4 regions of the Exiguobacterium sp. SL-10 genome follow, and region 1 is predicted to be linked to each of the others. Evidence: riboswitches for the same ligand, from Rfam matches in the RefSeq annotation. Region 1 holds a riboswitch; each other region holds the start of a gene.
The links. Region 1 has a riboswitch for S-adenosylmethionine ahead of EVJ33_RS05245 (MetQ/NlpA family ABC transporter substrate-binding protein). Riboswitches for the same ligand answer to the same signal wherever they lie in the genome.
Positions count from the first base shown of each region.

Region 2: another riboswitch for S-adenosylmethionine. It lies ahead of EVJ33_RS13350 (methionine ABC transporter ATP-binding protein); the one in region 1 lies ahead of EVJ33_RS05245 (MetQ/NlpA family ABC transporter substrate-binding protein).
Region 3: another riboswitch for S-adenosylmethionine. It lies ahead of metK (methionine adenosyltransferase); the one in region 1 lies ahead of EVJ33_RS05245 (MetQ/NlpA family ABC transporter substrate-binding protein).
Region 4: another riboswitch for S-adenosylmethionine. It lies ahead of EVJ33_RS04275 (Na+/H+ antiporter NhaC family protein); the one in region 1 lies ahead of EVJ33_RS05245 (MetQ/NlpA family ABC transporter substrate-binding protein).

Region 1 covers NZ_SJUP01000003.1:118,557-126,206, reverse strand. The annotation lists gene EVJ33_RS05255 (aminotransferase class I/II-fold pyridoxal phosphate-dependent enzyme) at 1-745, shown strand, start outside; gene EVJ33_RS05250 (iron-containing alcohol dehydrogenase family protein) at 742-1,758, shown strand; SAM riboswitch class I at 1,799-1,903, shown strand; gene EVJ33_RS05245 (MetQ/NlpA family ABC transporter substrate-binding protein) at 1,977-2,798, shown strand; gene EVJ33_RS05240 (methionine ABC transporter ATP-binding protein) at 2,808-3,842, shown strand; gene EVJ33_RS05235 (methionine ABC transporter permease) at 3,814-4,476, shown strand; gene EVJ33_RS05230 (Spx/MgsR family RNA polymerase-binding regulatory protein) at 4,504-4,899, opposite strand; gene EVJ33_RS05225 (DUF302 domain-containing protein) at 5,070-5,453, shown strand; gene EVJ33_RS05220 (hypothetical protein) at 5,560-6,852, shown strand; gene EVJ33_RS05215 (hypothetical protein) at 6,864-7,650, shown strand, end outside.
Region 2 covers NZ_SJUP01000014.1:44,786-52,435, forward strand. The annotation lists gene EVJ33_RS13315 (acetyl-CoA C-acetyltransferase) at 1-178, shown strand, start outside; gene EVJ33_RS13320 (acyl-CoA dehydrogenase family protein) at 192-1,976, shown strand; gene EVJ33_RS13325 (hypothetical protein) at 2,065-2,793, shown strand; gene EVJ33_RS13330 (arsenate reductase family protein) at 2,839-3,201, shown strand; gene gcvH (glycine cleavage system protein GcvH) at 3,241-3,624, shown strand; gene EVJ33_RS13340 (PTS sugar transporter subunit IIC) at 3,665-4,717, opposite strand; gene EVJ33_RS13345 (thioredoxin family protein) at 4,896-5,162, shown strand; SAM riboswitch class I at 5,616-5,721, shown strand; gene EVJ33_RS13350 (methionine ABC transporter ATP-binding protein) at 5,799-6,827, shown strand; gene EVJ33_RS13355 (methionine ABC transporter permease) at 6,817-7,479, shown strand; gene EVJ33_RS13360 (MetQ/NlpA family ABC transporter substrate-binding protein) at 7,510-7,650, shown strand, end outside.
Region 3 covers NZ_SJUP01000009.1:40,212-47,861, reverse strand. The annotation lists gene EVJ33_RS10910 (alpha/beta fold hydrolase) at 1-569, opposite strand, end outside; gene EVJ33_RS10905 (GNAT family N-acetyltransferase) at 661-1,131, opposite strand; gene EVJ33_RS10900 (hypothetical protein) at 1,296-1,811, shown strand; gene metK (methionine adenosyltransferase) at 1,851-3,059, opposite strand; SAM riboswitch class I at 3,190-3,309, opposite strand; gene pckA (phosphoenolpyruvate carboxykinase (ATP)) at 3,625-5,196, shown strand; gene EVJ33_RS10885 (alpha/beta hydrolase family protein) at 5,225-5,986, opposite strand; gene ytkD (RNA deprotection pyrophosphohydrolase) at 5,967-6,440, opposite strand; gene EVJ33_RS10875 (glucose-6-phosphate isomerase) at 6,539-7,650, opposite strand, start outside.
Region 4 covers NZ_SJUP01000002.1:262,702-270,351, forward strand. The annotation lists gene ald (alanine dehydrogenase) at 1-441, opposite strand, end outside; gene EVJ33_RS04255 (PucR family transcriptional regulator) at 573-1,796, opposite strand; gene EVJ33_RS04260 (divergent PAP2 family protein) at 1,898-2,323, opposite strand; gene trhO (oxygen-dependent tRNA uridine(34) hydroxylase TrhO) at 2,441-3,382, opposite strand; gene EVJ33_RS04270 (TVP38/TMEM64 family protein) at 3,607-4,257, shown strand; gene EVJ33_RS04275 (Na+/H+ antiporter NhaC family protein) at 4,279-5,562, opposite strand; SAM riboswitch class I at 5,635-5,730, opposite strand; gene EVJ33_RS04280 (GGDEF domain-containing protein) at 5,828-7,507, opposite strand.

The sequences.
Region 1 (7,650 bases):
TCTCATCTTACGCGAGGAGAACGGTTTCCTCCCCGACTATGAGACGCTCGATACGGAAGGGGCGAGACTCATGTACTTGAACTATCCGAGCAATCCGACGGGGGCCGTCGCCACACCAGCATTCTTTGACGACACCGTTCGGTTCGCCCAGGAGCGGGACTTGATGGTCGTCCACGATTTCGCATACGGCAGCATCGGATTCGATGGACATGTCCCGCCGAGCTTCCTGCAAGCAGAAGGGGCGAAAGACGTCGGCATTGAAGTGTACACGATGTCGAAGGCGTTCAACATGTCCGGTTGGCGCGTCGCCTTTGCCGTCGGGAACGCTGACATCATCGAAGCAATCAATACGTATCAGGACCACGTCCACGTCAGCGTCTTCTCAGCGATCCAAGCGGCCGCCGTCGCCGCGCTCGAGGCGCCGCGCACCATTCGCGACGATTTGGCACGACTGTACGAGGCCCGTCGTGATCGCCTCGTCGACGGATTGAATCGGGCCGGTTGGGCCGTCGAACCGCCGGAAGGCTCATTCTTCGTCTGGGCGAAAGTGCCTGAGGGCGATGCCAAATCATTCTCGCGGAAGCTGTTATATGAAGCGGGAGTCGCCGTCACGCCGGGCTATTTCTTCGGCTCGGAAGGGAACGGTTATGTCCGTTTCGGTCTCGTCTCACCAGAACCAAAGATTGACGAGGCTGTCGAACGGATTGAACGATTGTTCGCCGCTTATGAGGAGGTACGGGCATGATTCGTCAAGCAGTGCTCGAGTATGACCACTCCGATGACGCGCTCGACCGTCTCGACGACTTGATTGACGGTCGTCGGGCCCATGTCCTGCACGGTCAGAACGGATATGACGTTGTTCGGGACATCCATCCGGCGATTGCGGACTATCCAGCCACGGCGTTCCGCGGAGAGTGTACGGACGCTGAAGTCGAGCGGATCAATTCGTTTGACGCCGACGTGTTGATCGCTGTCGGAGGCGGTAAGCTCGTCGATACGGCCAAACTCGTCGCCTCTCTACGGAACGTCCCGCTCATCGTCATCCCGACGCTCGCCTCGAACTGTGCCGCTTTCACACCACTCAGCGTCGTCTATGAGGAGGATGGGAGCTACGACCGGTACGACATGTTCCGCGTCGTCATCGAGCGGGTCATCGTCGACTCGCGGGTCATGAGGCGCTCCCCCTATGAGTACTTCCGAGCCGGTGTCATCGACACGGTCGCTAAATTTTACGAGGCCCGCTATTTGAGCGGCGACAGCTCGATTGACGCCGGTGTCAACACCGGTCTCGCCTTGGCCGAGCAGTGCGGGCGTCTCGTCGAACTTGATTTGAGCGAGCACGCTTTTGAGTCGTATAACGATGCCGTCCGCTTCGCGGTCGATCACGTGATCGCCATCGGCGGCGCCGTCGGTGGCTTTGGTGACGCCGGGACACGTGTCGCCGTGGGCCATGCGGTCCATAACGCGCTCAGCCGCTTCGAATCGAGCCACTCTTTCTTGCATGGTGACAAGGTCGGGTTTGGACTGATCGTCCAAGAGCGGTTGCGTCGTTCAGCTGACGTCCCGTATTTGGAGGCTTGGTTGAAACGGTTCGGTGCCCCGACGACGCTCGCAACGCTAGGGGTTAGGACAAGTGACATCCCGATTCTCGTCGATTCCGTCATAACCGAGACGGAGTTACAACAGTTGCCGGCACCACTTGATAAAGATTATTTGAAAATAATTTTTGAAAATTTACAATTACCTATTTACAAATAAAAGAATTGAAAGTAAGATGATAACAATTAAATAGACCGATTGCTTATCAAGAGTGGTGGAGGGACTGGCCCTATGAAACCCGGCAACCAGATCATTATGATCATGGTGCTAATTCCAACAGACGAAATCGTCTGGGAGATGAGCGTGTCCGACTTCGTCTTGTCGTGCCCGCCACTCTTCATGAGTAGCGGGCTTTCATTTTGGAGGAGGAAAAACACATGAACATCAAACAGAAAACAGTACTAGCAGGAACATCACTACTCGCCGCCATCGCCCTCTCGGCGTGCGGACAATCGGACGCGAGCGAGGCGCTCAGCACGGAGTCGCTCACAATCGGCGTCACGGGCGGGCCGCACCAACAGATCGCCGAGAAAGTGAAAGAACTCGCGGCCGAAGACGGCCTCGAACTCGATATCAAAGTGTTCAACGACTATAATACGCCGAACACGGCGCTCGCCGAGGGCAGCCTCGACGTGAACAGTTATCAGACGCTCTCATTCCTTGAACTGCAAAAGTCCGACAAAGGCTATAAAATCGACGACGTGTTCAAGACTGTCGCCTTCCCGATGGGTCTCTACTCAGAGAAATTGACCGACATCGAGGACTTGAAAGAAGGCGACAAGGTCGCCGTCCCGAACGACCCGGCGAACGAACTACGCGCGCTCCGTCTCTATGAGACAGCGGGCCTCATCACGCTGAAGGAAGGCTTGACGGACAAGGCAACGAAACGTGATATCGCCGAGAACCCGCTCAACCTTGAATTCATCGAACTCGAGGCATCGCAGCTCCCGACCCAGCTCCCGGAAGTCGCCCTCGCGGCCATCAACACAAACTTCGCGATGGGTGCCGGTCTGTCGATCAACGAGGATGCCTTGTTCCACGAGGACACGGTCGACAACCCGTATCCGAACTACGTCGTCGTCCGCACCGACAATAAAGATGACGAAGTCGTCGCGACGCTCAAATCGTACTATCACTCGGATGAGGTCCGGACGTTCATCGAAGAGACGTTCAACGGCTCGATCGTCCCGGCGTTTTAAGGAGGGCCTATGATTGCACTTAACGGAATCACGAAGACGTTCACGGTGAACAAAGGGACTGTGACCGCACTGGACGACGTCACGCTCACGATTAAGAAAGGCGAGATCTTCGGCATCATCGGTCGCAGCGGGGCCGGCAAGAGTACGCTCATCCGCATGATCAATCTGCTCGAACGGCCGACGTCGGGCCATGTCGAAATTGAGGGACAGGACATCACGAAGCTCGACAAACGTGGGCTCTCAAAACTCCGTCATCGGATCGGGATGATTTTCCAACATTACAACCTGCTCAAGACGGCGACTGTCGAAGAGAACGTCGCCATCCCGCTCCGTCTCGAAGGACTTGATAAGCGCACGATCCGTGAACGAGTGGATAAGTACCTCGACATCGTCGGATTGACGGCGCATCGAAAACACTACCCGGAACAACTGTCGGGCGGACAGAAGCAACGTGTCGCCATCGCCCGGGCCCTAGCGCACGAGCCGGATATCCTCCTCAGCGACGAGGCGACGAGCGCGCTCGACCCGGAAACGACCGAGTCGATTCTTGATCTCTTGCTCGACATCAATCGTGAACTCGGATTAACAATTTTCCTGATCACCCACGAGATGGAAGTCATTGAAAGGATCTGTGACCGGGTCGCCGTCATCGAGGCAGGACGAATCATCGAGGAAGGCAACGTGCTCGACGTGTTCGCGGACCCGCAGCACGGCACGACACGGAAATTTTTGAAGACGAACCTCGACGTGCCGAAAGAAGTCGTCGAAGAATTGAGCACACATGGGACACTCGTCAACTTGTCGTTCATCGGCCATCAAAGTGAACAGGCCGTGCTCGCCCAGTTGACGAAACGGTTCGGCTTGCTCCCGAATATCATCGGGGGTGGCATTAAAAAGCTAAAAGGTGGTCTCGTCGGCAATCTGCTCGTCCACTTGGACGGCGATGAGGCTCAGACCGACCAAGCCGTCCGCTTCCTAGAAGCGAGCGGCGTGAAAGTGAAGGAGGTGACGAGCCATGGTTCAGTTTTGGGGAAATTGGGGTGACTTGATTTGGACGGGGACGATTCAGACGCTCACGATGACCGGCATCGCGCTTGTCATCTCGACGTTGATCGGCTTGCCGCTCGGGACGTTCCTCGTCTTGACGCGTCCGAACGGCCGACTCGCCAACCGTTATTTCTACGGTATTTTATCAAGCGTCATCAACGTCGTCCGCTCGATCCCGTTCATCATCCTCTTGTTCTTCATCCTGCCGTTCACCCGCTTCATCATGGGGACGACAATCGGTGTTCAAGGCGTACTGTTGCCGCTCATCGTGTTCACGGCACCGTATATCGCACGTCTCATGGAGTCAGCGCTGCTCGAGGTCGACCGTGGTGTCGTCGAGGCGTATGAGGCGATGGGCATCTCGACCCGGAAAATCATCTGGTATGTATTGATTCGGGAGGCGCGTTCTTCGATCGTGCTCGGGTTGACGATTGCGACGATCGGTTTGATTGGGGCGACTGCGATGGCCGGTCTCGTCGGAGCAGGTGGGCTCGGCGATATCGCCTATCAGTATGGCCATCTCCGCTTCGAGCCGGAGGTCATGTATGTGACGATCTTCGTCCTCATCCTACTCGTCCAATCGATTCAATCGTTCGGGAACCGTTTGGCGGCCCGGCTCAAGAAGGCATAAGAAAAGAGCTCTGCTTCGGCAGGGCTCTTACTTGTTGTCGAGCAATCGTTTCAATTCGGCGATTCGGTCATGGCGCGGGATAAACGTACGAATCTCTTTCTCGCTAAACCCGATCTGAATCCGATTGTCGTCGACGACGATCGGACTCTTCAAGATCTGGGGGTGCGACGCCACAAAGCTGTACAGCTCACGGAGCGACATCTCGTCAAGTTGGTCCGCCGCTTGTTTGTACACGCTCTTTTGGACGGACAACAGGTCGGTCGTCCCATTCTCGGTGAGGCGGAGCATGTCTTTGAACTCGGTGAACGACATCCCTTGATCGGTCAATTTCTTCTCGATGAATGGGATGTTCTGTTCGCGTAACCAATCAATCGTCTTACGGGAAGAACTGCAGCTTGTATGTGTGAATACGGTGACCGTCACGGCAACCACTTCTCCTTTGCGTAAGGTTGGACTTCTTTATTTTCTCTCATACATACGTAACGGACATCGAATATGTTTCAAATCACATATATTTTTTATCACATCGAACGATTTGTCGTCAGTCAGTTCGGGTACATGACGAAAGAGACCATAACCGAGGAGGGATTCGCATGTTTGATTACACGGTCAAGACAGACCAGACGGTCGAAGCGGTCGTCGAGAAGCTGAAAGCGACGCTCAAGGAAGAAGAGTTCGGAGTGCTCTGGGACTTTGATTTGAGTGAGACGCTCGCAGAGAAAGGCCAAGCGATCGACGGGGACTATCGCATCCTTGAAGTATGTAACCCGAAAGAAGCGAAGAAAGTCATTACGGCACATCGGGAAGGCGGCTATTTCCTGCCGTGTAAGCTCGCCGTCTTCACGAAAGATGGGTCGACCCATGTCGGTATGCCTAAGCCGACGAAACTGATTGAGCTGATTGAGGATGAGTCGCTTCAATCGATCGCCCACGACGTCGAGACGCGACTGACGCGTGCGATTGATCAAGCCGTATAATTGAATGAGCGAACCCGTCCATGAGAGTGGACGGGTTTTTTCCTGTTCCTCCTTAAAGTCATATAATGGTAAAATTGGTGCAAATAGATTGTAAGGGGCGGATGATTTGAAAAAGTTAGCCAGTGCACTCGTATTATCCATGGGCTTATTGGCCAGTTGCGGTGGGGAAAAGCCAGACGTCGTGAATTTGTCGTACGTCGACGCGCATTGGACCGTTAACAAGTATGACGAAGAGAAGCTGATTTCCCTTCATTCAGCCGACGAGACACTTCAAGCCTGTACCGGTGACTTGACGACCGAGCTAAAAGGCGACTTGACCGTATTCGATACGATTGTGGCGAACCGTTATCCGATGACGGACACGGGTGAAGAGTATGCGTTCAAGGCCGTATCGTATATGAAAGGAGATGAGAATTATGCCATTTGTCGTGATATGGCATCAAATCGATTCTCAGCGCAAGTGATCGAGTCGTTCCCTGACGATGTGGACGTGAAGACAGGTACACCGATTAATCGCTATCCCGTAGTCGGACCGGCCGACGATTCCGCCAAAACCGCCTTGCGCAATGCGGATGAATTGAATGAGTCAGGTAACCCGATTGAACCGTTCCTCGATACGCTCGTCGCCTTTTCCCCGGCTCTGTACGGTGAGATTGAATTGGAGGTCGGAGGAATGCCGAGTCCATACCCGTTGTTCTCGTTCGACCCGTCGATGGCCGGCATGACTGATATCAAATTGGCAATTGGTTATGACAAGCTCACTGAGAAACCGTATTTGCTGCTCATGTTTGCGGATCTTTATATTTCTGTGACTCCGCTCGAGTCGATGATTGACCCGACCACAGAAGGACATACATATGAGGCGTTAACCGTCGAACGTCTCCCGCTTGAGACGGAGCTCGTCCCGGACAAGACTTACCCGCTGTATGAGTTCTCCTATACCCGCGATGGAAAAGTCGTCAATGAGACGATGGGGTTCAACTACCGCACCTCGGATTTATTGTCGACAGCGGAACGAACGAAGCTCGAGACACAGCTTGAGGAAGACTACATGCCACTTGTGACCGGTCCACTCGTTTACCTTCACCAACAACCGTTCAATACAGAATCTCCGTTGTCATACCCAGCGCTCTTAAAAGCGGCCGGCAACGAGATGGACGACCTCGTCCAAGCGATCGACTCTGCTGAACCGACGAACCGCTCAGGCGATGAGGGTGACTACAGATACTTGACGATTGTCGATGGACACAAAGGTCAAGAGTTCGAGGTGACGTATAAACAGCGATCGAAGAAGCTGGATATCTACGTGACCGACCGATCAACCGAAGAGACATATAAACTGACGAGCGAAGGGGCCGAGACGTTCTTGTCCTACTTCCCCGATTTAAAGAAGAAATGAGTGGGTTGAACATGAAGAAACGAGCGTTGATGGCATTGTCACTTTTATGGTTGACGGCAGGCTGCTCGGAAGACGTGGACGTCGTCCGCTACGGCCATGTCGAGGAGCACTGGCAAGCCGAACGGGTTACGATAAACAGTCAAGAGCCGGAAGTAAATGCCGAAACAATTTTGAACCAATGTGAAGACAAAGAACGATTGGCCGAACTAGACGAAGAGACGTTCTCGGTGCTCGGGATGGCGTATGCGACCCGTGCCCCGTTCATGAATGAGGATTATGATGGATATGCCTTCGACGAAGTGACCTATGTCGAAGGGGATGCGGTCTATGCGCTTTGTCGATCAGAGCGGATGGACGGGCAGCAAGGATACCGGGCCGTCGAGCTCGAGGCACGGCCGTCTTTCTTAAAAGACGAAGTTGGCACGGAGATCTCGTTCCTTCCGACCGTTCATGTCGCGACGGAGAACGAGCGGGCCTCGCTACATAAGCCGGACGCCTTCTATGAGAATGGACAAGACATCGAACCGTATCCGGTCACGCTCATGAGGATCTCGCCCGGATTTAGCGGTACCGTCGAGATTGGGATTGGAGAAGGGGGCTACTTTAACCCGTCCTTCCATTTTTTGCCAAACCTTAGACCGTCCGATGTGTTCATCGCACTAGGGCGACATACGGAGACGAACCTGCCTCTTCTGCTCCTGTCTTATGGTGGAGACAAGGCTCGCTATTCCTCCTCCATTTTACAAGATGCAGATTTACTCAACGGGGCTGACAGTTTAACCTTCCGTCGAATCCATA
Region 2 (7,650 bases), on a different contig from region 1:
GTCGAAAGTGAACGTCAACGGCGGCGCGATCGCCCTCGGACATCCGCTCGGTTGCACGGGCGCGAAACTCGCGGTCTCGATCTTGCATGAGATGAAACGACGCAATGAAAAGTATGGGGTTGTGACGATGTGCATCGGTGGCGGTATGGGTGCTGCTGGCGTCTTCGAATTACTATAAGGGGGAATTGACAATGGAACGTACAGAACACGAATTGATTAAAGGCGGTAGCTTCGTCATCGACGCACTCGACGCGGATCGTTTGTTCACACCGGAAGACTTCTCAGATGAGCACAAGATGATTGGCGACACGACGGCGAGCTTCGTCGACGACCGTGTCATGCCTGTCCTTGGACGCATCGAGAAACACGAGTTCGATCTCTCGGTCGAACTGTTGAAAGAAGCGGGCGAGCTCGGCCTCCTCGGCGCGGATGTGCCAGAAGAGTACGGCGGTTATCAGCTTGATAAGATTTCGTCATCGATCATCACGGAGCGGTTCGCCAAGGCACGTTCATTCGCCCTCAGCTACGGCGCCCACGTTGGGATTGGGACACTCCCGATCGTCTTCTTCGGAACGGAAGAGCAAAAGCATAAGTACTTGCCGAAGCTCGCAACGGGCGAATGGATCGCAGCGTACGCCCTTACAGAGCCAGGCTCAGGCTCGGACGCGCTCGGTGCGAAAGCGACGGCCGTCTTGAACGAGGCCGGCACGCACTACGTGTTGAACGGGGAGAAGCAATGGATCACGAACGCCGGTTTCGCGAACGTGTTCGTCGTCTACGCGAAAATCGACGGCGACAAGTTCAGCGCCTTCATCGTCGAGCGTGATTTCAACGGTGTCTCGACAGGCGCCGAAGAACAGAAGATGGGGATTAAAGGTTCATCGACACGGACGCTCATCTTAGAAGACGTCGAAGTCCCAGTCGACAACCTCCTCGGAGAGATCGGCAAAGGGCACGTCATCGCCTTCAACATCTTGAACGTCGGTCGTTACAAACTTGCGGTCGGTGCAGTAGGTTCGTCGAAACGTGCCTTCGATCTCTCGGTCCAATACGCGAACGAGCGCAAACAGTTCAAGACGCCGATCAGCCAGTTCCCACTCATCCAAGAGAAATTGGCGACGATGGCCGCGAACATTTACGCGATGGAGAGCTCGGTTTACCGGACGGGCGGTCTATTCCAAGACAGCCTCGACGCGCTCGGTGACGACAACATGCGTGACGGTTCGAAAGTTGCCCAAGCCATCGCCGAATACGCGATCGAGTGTTCATTGAACAAAGTGTTCGCCTCGGAGACGTTCGACTACGTCGTCGACGAAGCGGTCCAAATCCACGGCGGCTACGGCTTCATGACCGAATATGAAGTCGAGAACTTGTACCGTGACTCACGCATCAACCGCATCTTCGAAGGAACGAACGAGATCAACCGTTTAATCGTGCCGGGCACGCTCCTCAAGAAAGCGATGAAAGGCGACTTGCCACTCCTCGCCGAAGCGCAGAAGCTCCAAAAAGAGCTCATGAGCTACATGCCGCAAGAACTCGACGGTACGCCGCTCGCACGAGAGAAGATGCTTCTGTCGAACATGAAGAAAATCAACTTGATGATCGCCGGAACGGCCGTCCAGAAATATCAGCAAGACCTTCAGAACGAGCAAGAGATCCTCGCGAAGATCGCCGACATCATCAGCGCCATCTATGCGCTTGAAGCGGCCATCGCGCGGACGGAGAAAGCCATCGCCCGCACAGGCGCTGAGAAGAACCAACAGAAAGTCCGCTATACGGAGATCTTCGCCGAGCAAGTGTTCAAGCAAGTCGAACTCATGGCGAAAGAAGTGTTGTACGCGGCCGCATCGGGCGACGCGCAGCGCATGCTCTTGTCGGCGATGAAGAAGTTCAGCCGCTATCAGCCAATCAACGTCATCGGCACGAAGCGCGAAGTCGCAGCGAGCCTCATCAAAGCGAACAAGTTTATCGTGTAAGCAAGCAAGAGAAAGGGTGGACCGGACGCGGTCGGCCCTTTCTTTTTGCCCTGCCGACACCGTACAATGAGAAAAGGAGGGGATACATATGAGACGAGATGACTTGTTAGAACGGATGGACGCAATCGGCCGTTTGGTCGCGACGCATGAAGGGACATTGATGTTACTCGCGCTCGGTTCGATCGGGCTCGAGACGGATCGGCTTGACGACTATTCGGACCTCGATTTCTTTTTGATTGTCGAAGACGGGTATAAGGCACGCTTCATCGACAATTTAGATTGGCTCGCCGTCGAGCCGTTGGCGTATCAGTTCCAAAATACGAAAGATGGGCATAAGGTCATGTATGAGGATGGCATTTACGCCGAGTTCGCCGTGTTCGAGATGGTGGAGATGCCTGGAATCGCCTATACGCCAGGTCGTGTCGTCTGGCAACGCGACGAGGCGCTCGATACATTCGCGACGCCGAAGGTCATCACGCATCCTTCAGACGCCGCACACCGCTATGAGGAGGCGTTGACGAACCTATACGTCGGACTGCTCCGGGAACGGCGCGGCGAACAGCTCGCCGGATTCGAACTCATTCAGGTGTCGGCCGTCAATAACGTGTTACTCGCATATGGGGAGACGAGCGACCCGTTTAATCCGACACGTCGGGTTGAGGCGAAGCATCCTGATGTGATCACGTTCCTCGAACAAGGGGTATTAGGTTATGGACGTTCCGTCGAGGCGGCTGCGGTCATCCTCGAACATATCGAAGCGCGTCATTCGGTGAACGCGGTGTTGAAGCGAGAAATCGAGCGTTTGCTTCAGGCGTGAACGGTTGATTCGGAATGTGCTACATTTATAGAAGAGGTGATGAACATGGTGACACTATATGGCTATCCGCCATGCAGTACGTGTAAAAAAGCAGAAAAGTGGTTGAAAGAGAACGGCATCGACTATACATACGTCCATATCGTCGAAGCGACACCGTCAAAAGACGAGTTGGCTGAGCTATGGAAACAGTCGGGTCTGCCGCTTAAAAAATTCTTCAATACGAGCGGACAGGTATATCGAAACGAAGGCATCAAAGATCAGTTGCCAAATCTATCAGAAGACGAACAAATCGAGCTTTTAGCGAGTAATGGTATGCTTTTGAAGCGCCCGATCGTGACAGATGGTCAAAAATCAACTGTCGGATTTTCAGAAAAGTCGTTTACAGACGTTTGGGGCGAAGTGCTATAATACTCGTGTGAGTCTAATTCATTTGAGGGGGAAGTTAAGATGAGCAAAGTACCAGCCAATCTACGTTATTCAAAAGAGCACGAATGGGTTGAAGTGAACGGAAGCGTGGCCCGCATCGGGATCACAGATTTCGCACAAAGCGAACTAGGGGATATCGTCTTTGTCGAACTTCCTGAAGTCGGCGGCACGATTTTACTCGATGAGCCATTCGGTTCGGTCGAGTCGGTCAAAACCGTTTCAGAATTGTACGCTCCAATCTCTGGGAAAATCACAGCGGTGAACGAATCACTCGCCGATTCACCAGAACTCGTCAACGAAGCACCGTTCGAAGGCGCTTGGATGATCGAAGTCGAGTTGAACGACGCGTCAGACGTCGATAAACTCATGTCAGCCGAAGAATATGAAGCGATGATTCAAGGCTAAACAAAACCCGGTTTCTCTTCATGAGAAGCCGGGTTTTGTATTATTCAAAATCGAGGCGGTAATGTTCCGGTTGAACGAGTGACGTCCGGTTGAACAGGCGGTAGAAGACAATCCCGAGTGTCACCGGGATGAGCCCGAACAGGACGATGACGAGCATGACGTTCCAAAGCGCGAAACCGCCGGGCATGAGGTGCAAGGCGTTGATCGGTCCGATGAGACCAGACACACCGAAACCGGCACTGATTGGTGTACCTTCAATTCGAAGGATGCCTGCGAGCGCTCCGAGGATGGCCGCATTGGCGAGCACGGGCAACATCATGATCGGACGACGGACGAAGTTCGCCATTTGAATCTTCGGCGAGCCGAGGAAGTGGGCGATGGATGTTCCCGTCGCGTTCATCTGCCAGCCGGCGATGGCGAGACCGAAGCCCGCTGCGACAACGCCGAGGTTGGCCGCCCCGGCGGCGACACCAGACAGGCTGATGGCCGTGGCGATGCCGACCGTCGAGATTGGCGAGACGATGATGAGCGAGAACGCCATCGCGATCAACATGCCCATCACGATCGGCTGCAGTTCCGTCATCGTCATGATGATCGTCCCGACGTACATCGTGATTTGTGAGATGTAAGTGAGCAGGAACGCCCCGATCCCTCCGGCGACGACGATGACCGTCATCGGCAAGACGAGTACCGTGTACGTCTTCAAACGTGGCGACAGCTGCATGACAAGGAACGTCGCGAGAGCGGCCGTCACGCCGGCCGTGATGACGTCACCGATCCCGGCCATGAGGAATGCGCCTTCCTCGATGCGAATGGCGCCACTGCCGACCTGGGTGGCGATGCCGATCGTCCCGGCCTCGAGTGCCGAGCGTCCGAACTGCATGGCGACGGCGACACCGATGATGACTGGTAAGAGGCGCATCGCAATCGTCGTCGCGTCCAAGATGAACTGCAAGGACGGAACATACGGCAAGATGGCTTTCGTTAATTCACCGAGCAAAGCGCTCGGGATAAGGGCGATGAGAATGGCTAGACTGAGGCCGTTCAATACGTTCATCAAAAACTGTTTTCCGGTAAGCTTCTCTTCCGTCATTGGGGATTCACCTGTCCTTTTCTACTGGTATGCTGTTATGTACAAAAGCAATAAAGTTAATGACCATACTATGCTTCTTTCTGGCGAGCGTCAACAAGAAATGTTGAAATGTTCAGAATTTTCCATTTGAGCACAACTTTTGAACAGAGCGGTCCGCATTCATATACTAAAAGAAGAGGTGAGAACAATGATGACAGACGGATTCTTATATATATACGCTCCGATGTGCGGTACATGCGCCGTGGCGGAGCGAATGCTCTCGGTCGTCGAGGCGGTCGACCCAGAAATCCGGATTGAAAAGCGTGACGCCAACTTTATCCCGAACGAGCTTGAGGCGTATCAGGTCATGAGCGTCCCGGCGCTATTAAAGCTGGAGAATGGCCAGGTTCGGGATCGGTTGTATGCGTTTCAAAACGTTCAGCACGTCCTATCTTTCGTTAAATGAGATAGGATGATGAGAATAATCTGAAAATTTTAAATAATCAGTTGACACAGAAAGTTCACGAATGATATATTCATTACAACATCTTACTTGAACACAACATAGGACGAGATTTTCCCGTCAGCAAGACGTTTTCGAACAACCGCTGCATGAGCTTACGCGATTTCAGGTGGACCGTCCCTTCGATTGTCCCCCAAAAAAATCAAGCGTCGAGGCACCGGTCGCGTAATTGCATGGTCCGTTCGAAGACCGAGTGATGATTGGGTAAAATCCCCCATATAAGGATGAATGCTCTGATCGGGCAAAAGAGGTTCATCTATGGGTTGTCCTTCCCGTGTCTCAAGGTGCTACGTTCTGTGTCATCCTCGGATGGCACCTTTTTTTATTTTTTTGCATAAAATAGTTTGACATGAAAATAATATGTCGCTATGATAAGGCTAATCAAATACGCAACCACTCTTATCAAGAGAGGCTGAGGGACTGGCCCTATGACGCCCAGCAACCGCGGAGCAATCCGAAATGGTGCTAATTCCAGCAAGGTGTAAACCTTGGAAGATGAGAGCAATCGTTGTCCGTACGATAAAGTACGCACGTTTGCTCAAACGTGCGTACTTTTTTTGTTGTCAGGAGGGAAATGGATTGATTCAACTACGCAATGTGGCCAAATGGTTCGATACGAAAAACGGTCGGGTCCAGGCGGTCGATGATGTGTCGCTTACGATTGAAAGCGGCGAAATTTTTGGAATAATCGGATATTCGGGAGCGGGAAAGTCGACGCTTATCCGGTTGCTCAACCGACTCGAGGCACCGTCAAGCGGTGAAATCGTGGTCGCCGGCAGCGAGCTGACGAAGCTCACGCCGAAGGAACTACGCGGGGTACGTAAAAACGTCTCGATGGTGTTCCAACACTTCAACTTATTATGGTCGCGCACGGTCGCTGAGAACATCAGCTTCCCGCTCGAGCTCATCGGGGTACCGGCGAGCGAGCGCAAACGCCGCGTCCAAGAACTCGTCGAACTCGTCGGCCTCGCCGGACGAGAAGACAGCTATCCGTCACAACTATCGGGTGGCCAAAAGCAGCGAGTCGGGATCGCCCGCGCGCTCGCTACGAATCCAGAAGTGCTCCTCTGCGATGAAGCGACGAGCGCCCTCGACCCGAAGACGACCGATTCGATTCTCGAACTGCTCGTCAGTATCAATAAGAAGCTCGGTTTGACAATCGTCCTCATCACCCATGAGATGCATGTCATTCAAAAGATTTGTCACCGTGTCGCCGTCATGGAGGCCGGGAAGGTCGTCGAGACCGGACAAGTCGCCGACGTGTTCCAACATCCGGAGCAGCCGATCACAAAAGAGTTCGTCAAACAAATTGGTGCGGTCGAGGACATGTCGCTCACGTTCGAGCATTTGAAAGCCCGTTATCCGAGCGGTCAAATCGTCAAGCTTAAATTCTTGAACGAGACGGCCGAACAACCGATTTTGTCGGAAGTGTTGAAGCAGCATGATATCGGCTTCAACATCATCGGCGGGAACGTGACGCAGTCACAAGTCGGTGCCCTCGGGACATTATTCATCCAATTGATCGGAGAGCCGGCTGAAGTCGAGCGGGCCATCGCCTCAATCCGGTCACAGGCAGTGGAAGTGGAGGTAGAAAGCGATGTTTCCTAATGTAGATTGGCAAGTTATGTTGGAACAGACGTGGGAGACGCTCTATATGACGCTCGTCGCCGGAGCCGCGACATTCGTCATCGGTCTTGCCCTCGGGATGCTCCTATATGTCACGAACGAGCCACTCATGATGAAAAACCGGCCGATTTACACAATCATCAGCGCAATCGTCAACGTGTTCCGGTCAATCCCGTTCATCATTTTGATTATCTTGCTCATCCCGTTCACGTTACTCGTCGTTGGGACGATGCTCGGCTCGACGGCAGCACTGCCGGCACTGATCATCGGTGCGGCTCCGTTCTATGCGCGGATGGTCGAGCTCGCGCTTCGCGAAGTCGACCGCGGCGTCATCGAGGCGGCCGAATCGATGGGTGCGACGAAATGGCAGATTGTCTATAAAGTATTGTTCCCTGAAGCGTTGCCGGCCATCGTGTCAGGCATCACGGTCACGATCGTCGCGATCGTCGGTTACACGGCGATGGCAGGGGTCGTCGGGGGCGGGGGACTTGGTAACTTGGCGTTCCTCGAAGGATTCCAGCGTTCACAAAGCGACGTCACGTTCGTCGCGACCGTCTTAATCTTGGTCATCGTCTTCGTCATCCAGTTCATCGGCGATCGACTCGTATCCGTAATTGACAAGCGTTCCGCTTGATCGAAATAGAAAATTTGGAGGGGTTTTATAATGAAATCATGGAAAACAGTACTCGGATTGACAGCAGCTTCAGCACTCACGATTCTCGCGGCTTGCGGCGGTGGGGATTCAGAATCAGGTTCAGGCGATGACAAGACGCTCGTCGTCGGCGCGTCGAACGTCCCGCACGCT
Region 3 (7,650 bases), on a different contig from region 1:
ACATCGGCGAAGCGGTCGTCCGGTGCATAGAAGCAAGCGAGTGGAAGGCGCGGCAAATGTTTCTTCTCTTCTTGATGCTCGACGATTTCCTCCTCGATTTCGCGGTACTGGCCATACGTGATTTCACCGAAGCGAGATGATTCTTCCCCGGCACCCATGAACGTCATCATGCCGAGCGGTAAGTCCGGACGGAAACGGTCGACTGCACTCGCGACGACTTGTTTCAAGCCACCGATTTGGCGGGATGGATGCCAATCGAACAAAGGCGAGATGTACGTCAAACTGCCGAGTGGCACATCGTATTCCTGGAGCAAACGGTTCGTCAACAGCGCTCCGAGACTGAAAGCGATGATGTGAATCGGAAGCTTGTACTGGCTCGCCTCGCGCAACGTACTCTTGATTAACAGTTTATGGTCTTCCGCGGTCAAGCCGACCGCCTGTCCCGTCACGACGAGAACTTCATATTCATCGCGTAACCGCCCTAGAAACGCCTCACTCAAGCGTGACGTAAACTGGAGCGGGTAGACGATCACGATGACCCCTTTTCGTGATTCTTCTTCATATGTCATACTGTCACCTCATTGTATTATGTCCATATATCCATACTAACAAAAAACATCAGCCGAGACTGATGTTTGTCCGAAAAATCCGTCTAGGGTCTTAGCTCGGGTCATAGCGTAAGTGAATCAGTTCCATTGGTTGGTCATACACTTCTTCTTGAATCCGATTTAACTCGATGAACGCCTCATGATTTAAAAAAGCGATTGCCTGCTCGTTCGAGCTTTCGACGTACAGTTCGATCGGTTGAACTTTGCGCTCGCGCAAATGAGTCAACAGGACCGTTCCGAGACCTTGTCGGTGATGGGCCGGATGAAGATAGAGTCGCAGTACTTCCCACGTGTCCCCGCGGTCGATCGCATGATAAAACCCGATGACGTCGCCTTCGGCTTCACCGACAATGAACAACTGCTCTTTCGCTTCTTCGCTTGAACTGATGGCGCGGACGATCTCCTCCTGCTGATAAGCCCGTTCCATCACTTTTGACCGAACCTCGTCTTGTTCACTGACCGTCGCGAGCGCAATGTCGCGGATGGTGGCGGCATCTTCTGGAACGGCTTCTCGAATCTTCATAACGGCATCCCCCTTTTGGCCAATCTAGTAGTATCATTCCCCATCAGCAAAAAAATATCCTGCCCGCTTATTACTTTTTGATGTCGAAATGAAGGAAGACGTTATTTTCCATTTTGACTCGGGTATAAGAGTATCAATGCCAACTTACAAAAAGGAGTGTTACTATGGAACCGAAACTACAACACGATCCACAAGTAGAACAAGCCAACAATCCAAATCGTCAGTTTGACCAATCAAATACAGGTGGTCCTAAAATCACCGTCGTGACCGGGATGCTCCTCGGCGCCCTCGTCGGTGGATTGCTCGCCCTACTTAGTACGTCGAACCGCGAGAACACGAAACAATCGTTCTCGAGCGCGAAATCGTCGGTCGGCGGTCTCGTCGATACGGTCAAACAAGACCCGGCCGGAAAAGCCTCACAAGTCATCGACCAAGTGAAATCGGCTTCTGGAATCATCCAAGAAGTTGCCACTGACGTCCAAAACGTCTATGAAAAAGTCGCTGGTGAAGTTGATACCGTCAAAGAAGACGTGAACAAAGTCGTCGGAACGGCGCAAGAAGCGAAGGCCGATTTACAAGACATCGGTGAGAAAGTCGTCGAAGCGAAAGATACGGCGCTCGGTCAAGAAACCTCGTCAAATAATAGCGAATCATCAAATGACAATAAACCACGAGCATAAAAAAACGACCTTTCGCTGAGAAAGGTCGTTTCTACTGTCTTATGCGAAGCGTTTCGCGCCTTCTTCAAGCACTGCCGCTTTGTCCGTTTGCTCCCATGGGAGTTCAACGTCCGTACGACCGAAGTGGCCGTAAGCTGCTGTTTGCTTGTAGATTGGGCGACGAAGGTCGAGCATCTTGATGATGCCGGCCGGACGAAGGTCGAAGTTCTCGCGAACGAGTTCGACGAGCTCAGTCTCGCTCAATTTACCTGTGCCGAACGTGTCGACCGCAATCGATACCGGGTGGGCAACGCCGATCGCGTAAGCGAGTTGTACTTCTGCTTTATCAGCAAGTCCCGCTGCAACGAGGTTTTTGGCTACGTAACGAGCTGCATATGCCGCTGAACGGTCAACTTTGGTTGGATCTTTACCAGAGAACGCACCGCCGCCATGGCGAGCGTAACCACCGTACGTATCGACGATGATTTTACGTCCTGTAAGGCCTGCATCCCCTTGTGGTCCACCGATAACGAAGCGGCCAGTCGGGTTGATGAAGTATTTCGTGTCTGCGTCGATGAGTTCAGCCGGGATGACCGCATCGATGACGTGCTCTTTCAAATCAGCTTGGATTTGCTCGAGCGTGATGTCTTCGGCGTGTTGTGTCGAGATGACGATCGTGTCGATGCGAACCGGGTTGTTCGCTTCGTCGTATTCGACTGTTACTTGTGTCTTCCCATCAGGGCGAAGGTAAGCGAGCGTTCCGTTTTTACGAACTTCTGCCAAACGGCGCGACAATTTGTGAGCGAGTGAAATCGGGAGCGGCATGAGTTCAGGTGTCTCTTTTGTTGCGTAACCGAACATGAGACCTTGGTCACCAGCACCGATCGCATCGATTTCTTCTTCAGTCATGTGTCCTTCACGAGCTTCGAGCGCTTGGTCGACACCTTGGGCGATGTCTACTGATTGCTCGTCAATCGATGTGAGGACCGCACAAGTCTCTGCATCGAAACCATATTTCGCACGTGTGTAGCCGATCTCACGAACTGTTTCACGAACAACTTTCGGGATATCCACGTAAGTTGATGTTGTGATCTCACCCGCTACGAGCACGAGACCTGTTGTGACAGATGTCTCAGCCGCAACGCGGGCGTTTGGATCTTCAGCTAAAATTGCATCCAAAATCGCATCTGAGATTTGGTCACAAATTTTATCCGGATGTCCTTCCGTGACGGACTCCGAAGTGAAAAGTCGACGGTTCAAGTTTGCCATTTCGAAAAACCTCCTATAATAAGGGTGATGTGTGGACGGTACTCGTTCCCCTTACGCGTTGCTTTGGGACGGTAATGAAAAAAACCTTTCGCCATGTTCAATGGGAAAGGTTGAATCGTTCTTCCTTACCCTCTTATCGTTCGAAGCTTGCGCTTCGCTTCAGGATAGCACCTTTTCCGAATAACAATGACAAATCGGACGGTTGCTGGGCTTCGTAGGGCCTTGTTCCCTCCACCGCTCAGAATAAGAGTATCCGTTACGAAGACCATCATATAAATGACACCCCGTTCTGTCAAGCGTATCGACCGAATTCGTCAAACTTTTCATGTACGTCCATTAGTTATGTTTGTGAAATATCAAACATTTTTTTGACGGTTTTTGTTTTTGTACTATGACCTGGTACAGAATATGTTAGAATGACAATGTAAGAAAGCGCTTACTTTAAGGGGTAAAAAATGCTTGTTTTTGATTAGTATGTCACATATAATAAAAAACGTCATACTAATTAAACGCGGAAGTATGCGGATTTCATCCACATCTATTTAGGGGAAAGGTGGGATTCAGGATGGCGACAACGCTCCTGAAAATCGAAGAATTAATTAAAGGTGCCGACATGAAGCGGAACTTAACGGTTCCAGAACTGGTGGAAGAAGCCATTCGCAACGGGGAAGGCGTACTGACGAAAGACGGGGCTTTATCGGTCAGTACAGGTAAATTCACAGGACGGTCACCGAAAGACAAATTCGTCGTGCAAGATGAAGTCAGCAATCATTTAGTGGACTGGGGTCCGGTCAACCAACCGATCGCGGAAGAGAAGTTCACCGCACTACTCGATAAAGTGCTCACACATCTCGAGACGAAAGAAAAACTTTATTATCTCGAGGCGTCTGCCGGGGCAGACGAGCATTACACGCTTCCGGTCCGGGCCATCACGGAATACGCATGGCACAACTTGTTCGCGAAACAATTGTTCTTGCGCGAATGGCCGACACAAGGTGCCTTCGAGCCGTTCACGGTCATCTATGCACCGAGCTATAAGGCCGACCCGGTCGTCGACGGGACGAACTCAGAAACGTTCATTCTCGTCTCATTCGCCAAGCGGACCATTCTGATCGGGGGAACAGAATACGGCGGCGAAATTAAGAAGTCGATTTTCTCGGTCATGAACTTCCTGTTACCAGAGCAGCATGTCTTATCGATGCACTGCTCGGCGAACGTATCGGACGCCGGTGAGACGGCTCTCTTCTTCGGACTATCTGGTACCGGAAAGACGACGTTATCGGCCGATACAGAGCGACATTTGATCGGCGACGACGAACACGGCTGGTCTCCAGACGGCGTCTTCAATATCGAAGGCGGTTGCTACGCGAAGACAATCAACTTGTCGCGTGAGAACGAGCCACAAATCTATGATGCCATCCGATTCGGCTCGTTGATTGAGAACGTCGTTTTAGACGAGTCTCGCGCGCCGGACTACAAGAACATCTCGCTCACCGAAAACACACGGGCCGCCTATCCGATTCAATTCATCGATAATGCGATGCTTCCTTCACGGGCCGGGCATCCGAACACGATCGTCTTCTTGACGGCTGACGCATACGGGGTGTTGCCTCCAATCAGCAAATTGACGAAGGAGCAGGCGATGTATCACTTCTTATCGGGTTATACATCGAAGCTCGCCGGTACGGAGCGCGGTGTCACTGAACCACAAGCGACGTTCTCGACATGCTTCGGTTCACCGTTCTTGCCACTCGCGCCGGAACGATATGCCGATATGCTCGGTACGTTGATCGAGAAACATGACGTCGACGTCTATCTCGTCAATACGGGTTGGACTGGCGGAGCATACGGGGAAGGCTCACGGATGAAACTCGCCTATACACGGGCGATGGTGAACGCTGCCGTCAACGGAAAACTACGTGACGTCGAGACGACGCGCCACGACATCTTCAACGTCGAGATTCCACGCCACATCGACGGAGTGCCAGCGGACGTGCTTGATCCGCGTGGTACATGGAAAGACGGGGCCCGTTATGACGCCGAGGCGGCAGCGCTCGCCCGTAAGTTCCAAGACAACTTTAAGCGATTCACCAAAACGAGTGAGGCGGTCGTTGCGGCCGGTCCAATCATCGTCTAATAAAAAATGACTAGCGCCCGAGCAGGCACTAGTCATTTTTTTGTGCGATGGCTAACATCCAATCCATTGCCTCTTCGGTCGTCTTCCACTTTTCCCAAAACGGGAGTTGATGGGCGAACGGAACGACCCAAAGCTCGGCCCGCTCCCCCATTCGTTCGGCCACGGCTGTCGCATGACGAAGTCGCACTTGCTCGTCGTCTGTCCCGTGAATCAATAATGTCGGGGCCTCCCAGTCTTTGTAGAGAGGCGAACGCTCCACATAAGCCGCACGCGCCGCTTCCGGGTCCCCCCCGGTCATGCGACGGAGCATTTTCCGCATCGAGCGCTGTTCTTCATACGTCCACTCGAGATTGGTGACACCCGCCCATGATGTGACGGACGTGAGCGGCCGTTCCGCAGCGAGCGATAACGCCATCATGCCCCCGCGCGAGAAACCAAGGGCATGAATAAACGTATCCGTTCGACGGACGCGGTCATAGAGGGACAAGACGTCCTCTAAGTCCGCCCCGCCGAAGTCCTCTTTCCCGCTTCCGCCATGGTTACCCCGATAGACGGGAGCCACGACGTGGAAGCCTCTGGCCGCAAACTGCATCAACCGGGGCAAACGCACGTCCCCGATTCGTCCGGTCCCACCACGCAAATAAAACAAGACGTGCCCGTTTGGCCGTTTCGGCGTGATTGTATAGGCAACGACGTCCTCACCGTCGCGCGTCGCATACCAGCCTCGGTGAATCGGATAGCCGGCATACGGCGGCAGGACCTCGACCTTGTCAAACCAAGCGTTTTTCATGGAGCACCTTCATCGTTTCCGGGAGCACCCGGTCCTTCATCATGAAGCTGTACCGGTTGTTCCGGAGCAAATTCGTTGGCAACTCCGCCATCAAGACGGCTCCGTCGGTCTCATCGACTGCCGGATGATCGTCAAAGCGCTCAATCTCAGCAAAATAAATATTTTTAATGACCGTGTCCCCGCGTCCGAGCACGCGGTATTGTCCGAGATAATGCAGCGTCTTCACGACACCGCCCGTCTCTTCATACACTTCCCGAATCGCGGCATCGTCCTCATGCTCGCCAGGCTCAACTTTTCCGCCCGGGAACTCGAGTCCGCGTTGTTTATGCTTCGTCAGCACCCATTGATTCTCGTAGCGGGCGACGACCCAGACGTGGAGCGGCGTATCCGAAAATGGATAGTGCGCAAAGCTCAACTCGACTTTATTGTGATAGTAGTCTGTGAATGTCAACATAGTCCATCCCTTTCCTTCCCCTGTCTACTCTCACTTTACCTTGTCTTCCTCCAGTTTCAAACAAAAAAATAGGCCCGCCGGAGCGGACCTACTCGAAATTACTGGTTCAAACGCTTTTCAAGCTCAGCTTTTTGCTCTTCGTAACCTGGTTTTCCAAGCAACGCGAACATGTTCGCTTTGTACGCTTCCACACCTGGTTGATTGAACGGGTTCACCCCGAGAATGTATCCGCTCATCGCGCATGCCTTCTCGAAGAAGTAGAACAAGTAACCGAGGTGGTACGGCGTCATATCCGGCAATTCGACGACGAGGTTCGGGACTTCTCCGTCCGTGTGGGCGAGGAGTGTTCCTTCGGCTGCCTTGTCGTTCACGAATTGAATCGTTTCGCCGGCAAGGAAGTTCAAGCCATCGAGGTCTTGTGCGTCTTCTGGCACGTTCATCGTATGACGGACGTTCGTGACACGGATGACCGTCTCGAACAAGTCACGACGACCTTCCTGGATGTATTGCCCCATCGAGTGGAGGTCGGTCGAGAAGTCGACTGCCGCCGGGAAAATCCCTTTGTTGTCTTTTCCTTCCGACTCGCCGTAAAGCTGTTTCCACCACTCTGACACGTAGTGAAGGGCCGGCTCGTAGTTGACGAGCAACTCGATCGACTTGCCTTTTGCATACAAGGCGTTACGGACGACCGCATATTGGTACGCCTCGTTCTCAGAGAGCTCTGGTGACGAATACGCGTCTTGTGCGTCGCGTGCACCTTCCATGAGAGCGTCAATATCGATGCCTGCCGCCGCAATCGGAAGGAGTCCGACCGGTGTGAGGACCGAGAAACGGCCTCCGACGTCATCCGGGATGACGAACGTTTCGTAACCTTCTGCATCCGCGAGCGTCTTCAAGGCGCCACGAGCACGGTCTGTCGTCGCATAAATGCGCTCACGAGCACCGTCTTGACCATATTTGTCTTCCATGAACTGTTTCAAGACACGGAACGCGATCGCCGGCTCTGTCGTCGTTCCCGATTTCGAGATGACGTTGACCGAGACGTCTTTGCCTTCGAGCACGTGGAGCAACTCTGTCAAATAAGTAGACGAGATGTTGTGACCAGCGAAGAAGACTTGTGGCGCGTTGCGCTCTTCTTTTGACAATACGTTGAAGAATGAATGTTGAAGCATCTCGATTGCCGCGCGTGCGCCGAGGTATGATCCACCGA
Region 4 (7,650 bases), on a different contig from region 1:
GATTTGTGCTCCGATTTGGGCGGCCATCCGTCCTGCGACTTCGCTCATCGGTGTGAGGAGCGGTAACGTCCGATCGACTTCGACCGTCTCGTAAGCAATCGCCGTCATCCCTGAATCGACGAGTGCTTTCGTAAGTTCTGGTTCGGCCGCCAAGTGCAAGTACGTGAAGAGCGTCAAGTCCGGACGGAAATGACGGTATTCAGATGGTTGCGGTTCTTTTACTTTCAACGCCAATTCGACGTTTCCCCAAACATCCGCGGCTGTATCGACAATCGTCGCCCCGGCATCGATATATTCCATGTTCGTGAAACCGCTCCCGACTCCGGCTTCGGTCTCGACGAGTACCTCATGTCCAAGTTCTGTTAACATGGATGCACCCATCGGCGTCAAAGCGACGCGGTTCTCGTTATTTTTAATCTCTTTCAATACCCCGATTTTCATGTATAGCTCCCCTTTCTCTCTACTGACACAATTTGTTCACACTTCTAGTATAGACCCATCCGAAAACGCTGTCTTTAGCATGGATTCTAAAAATGACAACGTCCACTTTGTGAAAAAACACAAAGTGGACGTTAATCGTCTTGTCGGTATTGGCCAGCCTTGATGGCGAGGTAGACGGCGGCTCGTTCGGGAAGGGAGACTTGCGTAATATTCGTCAGCTCCTCGATGCGTCGAATCCGATAGAGCACGGTGTTCGGGTGGATATGAAGATGAGATGCGACACGTTTGACGTTCCCATCAAAATAGAAATACCATTCGAGCGTCGTGACGAGCTCGGTATGATGGGCGACATCATATGTTTGCAAACGTTCGATGGTCGGATGCGTCTCGAGTCGCAGCCCGATGCGGCGAGCGAGATCTGGGACGAGTTGATAGATGCCAATCTGTTCGAACGTGTGCGTCGTGGCAAGTTCATACGGAAACTTCCGGCGAAGTGATGTGACCCGTCGTGCCTCTTCCATCGCGGCATACAACATGTCGCTCTCAAAGAAACGCCGGCTGACACCAAGACGCGGCTCCACCTCGTTAAATTTATCTCGCAGCTGGGTCTCGAAGCGGTCGGCCCATTGCAAGAGGGCCGTCTCTTCCTCGGCCAACTCCGATTTCATATAATGCCAGACGAGTAACTGTTGACCATCGATTGCATGTAACACGACCTCAATCGCTTGTTGGGTCGCGAGGACGTAAAACAATCGTTCCGCCAGCTGTGGGGTGATCGGTTGACTGCACTCGATGATTGTGAGTCGGCTGGCGACGGCAATTGGGGCGAGTTCATCTAAGCGCTCGCGATGAGCGGACGACAAGTTAGGGGTGGCCAACACTTCTAAAAAGAAACGCTCGAGCTCGGCATCGATGCGTCGTTCATGCATGGCGATGGTCATCAGCAGCTTTTTAGCGATACTTGCCCCTTCTTTCAACACGGTGAGCTCTTGGTCAGAAAACGGGGTCGTTCGGGCGAGACTCCAAATATAACCGAGCACATCGTCCTGTTGCTTGATGACGACAGCGGCACGCTCCCCGAGACCGACGGCCATCCGGGCCGGGATGACGACCGGTTCGTCGCAATCGATCACTTCTTGCAGGATTCCACTTTCCCATAAATCCTCGATGACGGCTTCCGGGACGCGGCGACCGATAATCGTCGCGATTCGTGCCGGGTCGGTCGAGTCGGGATGGGTGCTATAGGCGAGCAACTGGTGGTGGCGATTTTCAATCGTGATCGGAGCCCGAATCGCCTGTCCGATGGCTTCGGCGAGCGTATCGAGCGATTCGTAAGATTTCTGCAAAAAAGGCATGTCGATTCCTCCTCTCTCTCACTATACCGTCTCTGTTGTGAAAGTTCACAAAAAGATGAGGCGTTTGGAGAAGAAGGGGCGACATGCCTCCACAATTCATATTAAATCGGGAAAAACAATCCGATGACGAGACCGAGCAAGGCACCGACAATGACTTGGAACGGGGTGTGACCGACCAACTCATTTAAGATCGGCGTCTCATGTTTGATGCCTTTGAAATAGTCGTTCAATAAACGAGCCTGGAATCCGACCGCTTGCCGGACGCCTGTCGCGTCGTACATGACGATCGTCGCGAAAATCAAGGCGAGGGCGAACATACTGGAGTCGAGTCCTTCGATGCGCCCGATGACGGTCGTCAATGCGACGACGGTCGAGGAGTGGGAGCTTGGCATCCCACCTGAGGCAAACATGATTTCGAGTTCAAAATCTCGTGTTTTAATGAGTTCGGTTACGAGCTTGGCCGCTTGGGCGATGAACCACGCGAGCAAGGCGGCGAGTAAAGGTTCGTTAAAGAGCAATCGATTCACTTCCTGTCTGACAATGGTATCTACACTATACCCGATTCTGTCAGGCACTAGACGTAAAGTTTTTGTCAAAAAAAGCACCCCGAGCATAGGCTCGAAGTGCTTTTCGGTCGATTTTTGTTACCCGACGACGCCTTCAGTCTCCTGAAGTTTGTCCGCGATATTCTCGATGATATAGCGGTTACGTGGATGCTCCTGGCACTCTTTCGAGCATGAACGCATTTGCTTCGGTTCACACGCTTCACAGCAGAAATGTTGAGCATTACACACCGGGTTGGCACAATTAACGTAACGGACCGTCTTCGTCCCGCAGTGCATGCACTCAGAGACAATCGACGGGTTGACCGTGTTGACGGGGACGTTGATGCGCTCGTCAAAGACGTAAAGCTCGCCTTCCCAGTCTTCGCCTTTCGTAGCGTCGTCTTTGCCGTACATGGCGACGCCGCCTTTAAGGTGGAAAATGTTGTCGTGACCTTGGTCACGCATATATGCGGTAAATTTCTCGCAACGGACGCCTCCGGTACAGTACGTGAGTAACGTTTTCCCTTCGTAGAGGTCCTTGTTCTCTTCGAGCCAATCTGGCATGTAACGAGAAGCCTCTACATCGATTTTGATCGCATTTTTAAAGTGACCAAGATCGTACTCGTAGTTGTTACGAACATCGAGGATGACGACATCGTCGCGATTCATCATCTCTTTCCATTCTGCCGGTTCGAGGTACGCACCGTGCTGTTTAGGCACGTCGAATTCCCCATCAAAGCGCCACGTCACAAGTTCTTTTTTATGACGGACAAAAATTTTCGAGAACGCATGTTCTTCGACTTCATCGATTTTGAACTCGATGTCGCTGAAGTACGGGTTCGCTTTCAAGTCGTTCATGTACTGCTCGGTCTGTTCCCAAGTCCCAGAGCACGTGCCGTTGATTCCTTCGGAAGAAATCAAGATGCGTCCTTTGATTCCAAGGTCCTTGCAATACTTCAGATGCTCTTGTGTGAGCGTTTCTGGGTCTTCGATATTGACGTACTTATAGTACAGCAAGACCCGCATTGGTTTTGTTTCCATTTGTGTTACTCCCCTGTGTTCAGTTTTTTGCAGGAAAACGAACGTTGGGTTGTGTCGTTCGACAAACGGACTTGCCTGCAACCACAAGTCCATATTATATGATAGATATCACAGCGGAATTTCGCAAATACTTTTTATTTTTTTTGAAGGCGTGCAGGGGGATGCGTCTTCCTGAGCGAAATCGGGTAAAAAGGTATTAATGAAAGTCGAAGGTGGAAACTGATATGCTCACATCACTCCAACAATGGATTATCCAATTGATTGAATGGCTTCAAGAACTTCCGGGAGGCCCCTGGGCAGGACTCGGAGCACCGTTCCTTGAAGCGATCTTCCCATTTCTTCCGCTCGTGCTCATCATTTCAGCGAATGCAGCCACGTACGGGTTCTTGCTCGGGACGTTATTGTCTTGGGTCGGCAGTTTACTTGGGACCATTCTTGTCTTCGCGGCCGTGCGCTACGTATTCCGAAAACCGATGACGCGGTGGCTCGAGAGGCACAAACAAGGAGTATACTGGCTTGAACGAATCAATCATATGAGTCCGATCTCGCTTGGCTTTTTATATTCACTCCCGTTCATCCCCGTCAGCTTGATCACGTACTTACTCGCCCTCATTCAAATGCCGCTCCGGACGTTTATCATGGCGGCCGGGTTTGGAAAATTGCTTGTCGTCTTGATTTTCTCCGTCATTGGCGACCAGTGGGAGGAGTTTATTCAAAGTCCGCTCCGCTTATCGATACTTGGACTGTTGCTGTTCGTCCTTTGGGCGATCAGCCGTGGTCTCGAAGAACTGCTCAAGCGGCGCGCCTTCAAAAAACGAAACGAACAACTGAAACGTGAACGTGACGCAAAACGTCAAACGACCCTTCGAAGCTAATGCTTCAAAGGGTCGTTTTGGTTAGGCGCGCTTTTTGAAACGCGGGAAGTTAAAGACAATCGCCAATCCGCCACAAATGAAGAGGAGGAACGGATAGAACATATACGGGACGAGTGCCGGTGACGCCGTGTTCGTCAGTTCGGCGGCGATGAGGAGCTGCGCGCCATAAGGCAACAGGCCTTGGACGCCGCACGAGAAGATGTCGAGTACACTCGCTGACTTTTTACGCTCGATGTCATAATCGTCGGCGATGTTCGCCGCGAGCGGTCCGGCGACGAGAATCGAAATCGTGTTGTTCGCCGTCGCGACGTTCGTCGCACTGACGAGCCCGGCGATGCTCCATTCGGCGCCGGCCCGTTTTTGAATCCGCGACGTGAGCGTGTCACGCAAATAAGTGAGTCCGCCGTTATGCGAAATCAGTCCGACGAGTCCGCCCATGAGGAGCGTCAAGATTGAGATTTCGGCCATACCCATCATTCCGTCGGCCATAGCCGTGACGTATGACGTGACAGCCAAACTCCCATCGATCAACCCGATGATGCCGGTCAAGGCGATGCCGCCGAGCAAGACGAGGATGACGTTCAACCCGGTCAAGGCGAGAGCGATGACGGCGAGATAGGGGATCAGCTTGTACCATTCAAACGCGGCCGCATCGACAGTCGATTCACCGCTCGACAAGATGGATAAGAGCACGATTGTGATGAGTGCGGCCGGTAGGACGATCCAAAAGTTGGTCCGAAATTTATCGCGCATATTTGTGCGTTGGGTCCGGACGGCGGCGATCGTCGTGTCCGAGATGAACGACAAGTTATCCCCGAACATGGCACCGCCGACGACGGCTGCCGCCGCGATGGCGATATTGACGCCGCTCTCTTCATGGATACCGAGTGCGATTGGGGCGAGGGCGGCAATTGTGCCCGTCGATGTTCCCATCGCCATCGAGATGAAAGCCGCGATGACGAATAGACCGCTCAGTAAGAGCGAGGACGGTAAAAACGTCAGTGCCGCATTGACGGTCGCATCGATTGCGCCGATTGCTTCCGCGACGTTCGAGAACGCCCCGGCGAGCAAGAAGATGAAGACCATGATCAAAATACCAGGGTTCCCCGCGCCTTGGGCGACGCGTTCAACCGTCTGGGTGACGCTACCTTTCGTCATCATCGCCGCGACGATGACCGCGATTAATGCCGCGATCAAGACCGGAAATTTATAAAAGTCGTCATAGTAGATGCCTGCCCCAATAAAGAAGACGAGGAAGACGAGTAAAGGCAAGAGCGCCCATTTGTTAGCTGTTGGTTGTTCCAATCGATTCACCTCATTTGATTAAAATAAAAAGAGAGCCTTCTGAAAAAAGGCCCCCTCTACAAGAAAACACTTTTTTCATCTTTCGAGCAGACTGCTCGCTGGATTTGGCACAGGTTACCCGCTGCCGAGACGTCACTGGGCCAGTCCCTCAGTCTCTCTTGATAAAAAAGTTGTGATATTTAGTTATTAGACACGTTCCCTAACGTACCTGTTTCACATCCGCTTGTCAATAGCAAACCCCCACGCGGTGAACGTGGGGGATACGTCAAGTCGTCAAGAAATTGTAATGGGCGACACGGTTGCGTCCGGCGTATTTGCCGCCGACGTAGAGGGCCCGGTCAGCGTTACGAATCGTATCATCGAGGCGTTTGTCACCGAACATCAGAATCGTATCAACACCGATCGAAGCGGTTACCGAGATGTCAATCCCGTCGACATGGAACGGTTTGCTCTCGATTTGTTGACGAATCCGTTCGGCGATCTCGATGGCTTGTTCGACATCGCATCGGTTCAACAGCAAGATGAACTCCTCGCCGCCGTAACGGGCGGCAAAGTCGTCGGTACGCAATACTTGGCGAATCCGTCGCCCGAACTCTTGGAGCACACGATCCCCGACTTGATGTCCATGCGTGTCGTTGATTTTCTTGAAAAAGTCGATGTCGAGCATCGCGACCGAAATCGGATACATCGACCCATCCGAGATTTGTTGAATCCCGTATTCATAAAAAGCCCGCGCATTGGCGAGAAGCGTCAAACTGTCCGTCCGGCTCTCCGTGTAGAGACGGTCGCGTTCGTGGCAACGACTGATCGTCCGGTTGAACGACTTGAGCAGTTTGACGATCTCGCGTTGAATGATCGGAGGATAGCCGTAGACGTGCTCGCCGGTCATGACGAGCCACGTGCGAATTCCTTCAATCTCCTCGGATCGGACCGAGATGAAACTGTGATAGTCGTCGTTAAATTCCTTCGACAGCGGTGCGTCCCATTCGAAGCGCATCTCATACTCGACTGAGGCTTCGTTCGGATAAGCGTGATCGAGCAAATCAAACACGAGGTGACGGTCAATCGGCTGACGCGTCTTCAAATCAAAGTACAGCGTGCGGTCGAACAATTTAAACTCGACGAACCCCTCGTCATAGTGATTGAGTCGCTCGCATTGACTGAGAAACACTTCGATGGCTTGGGCCTCGCTCTGCGAGAGCGACACGGCTTCTTTCGCTTCATCATACTGCTCAATCAATGACTTGAAAGCGTCTTGTCGACCTTTTTGGATGACGAGCCGCTTGATCAAAAACGTGAGCGCGGCGGCGATGCTGCTGACGACGAGCAAGTTCGTCTCTCGGAAGAACGATGCCGCCAAAATGAAGATGAGACTGACGATATACGTATAAAACGCGATGTTCAAAAAATCGCGGACCGGGATATCGACCCGGAACCACCAACCGACTTGATACTTTTGGATCACCGTATTCAAAATGATGGCAACAATCAAACCGGCGAGCGGGAGAAACGAGTCTTGGGAATAAAAGCCGAGACCGGTCTCACCGCCGAGTGCAACATACACGCTGGCCGGGATCGCGATTTCTAAAAACGATGTGATCGCGTTCCACGGATACGTGAAGCGGAAGCGCCGAAGCGCGACGCGTGGTTTCAAGTTGACGAACTGAAAGACGAGTAGGCCGATTTGGTTGACGAACAGGGCCGTCTCGAAATCGAAAAACAAGAAAATGATGAGGACGATACTTTCTGAAAATGTGAAATAGACACCTTTCCGTTCGATGGAGTCCATTTGAAAAATGATGACGAGCAACGCGATTAAAAAGAAATGCAACGGCTCGATGGCCGGTATGTTCAATACGCCTGTCGCGAACAAGGAAATCGTCAAGATGAATAAAGCACTCCAAATACTCCAACCGAGGACGGACATCTTGCGAAAATAGTTCATGGTTCCCTCCTATGTGGGAAAAATTCAATTATGTATGGTAGAAGATTCGGCACTAGCGCGCCATAGTCCTGCCTATCCACCATAATGGCGGAATTCTAGCATTGAGTCTATATGAAATTTCCTCTATAATGAAATTGCTTTTC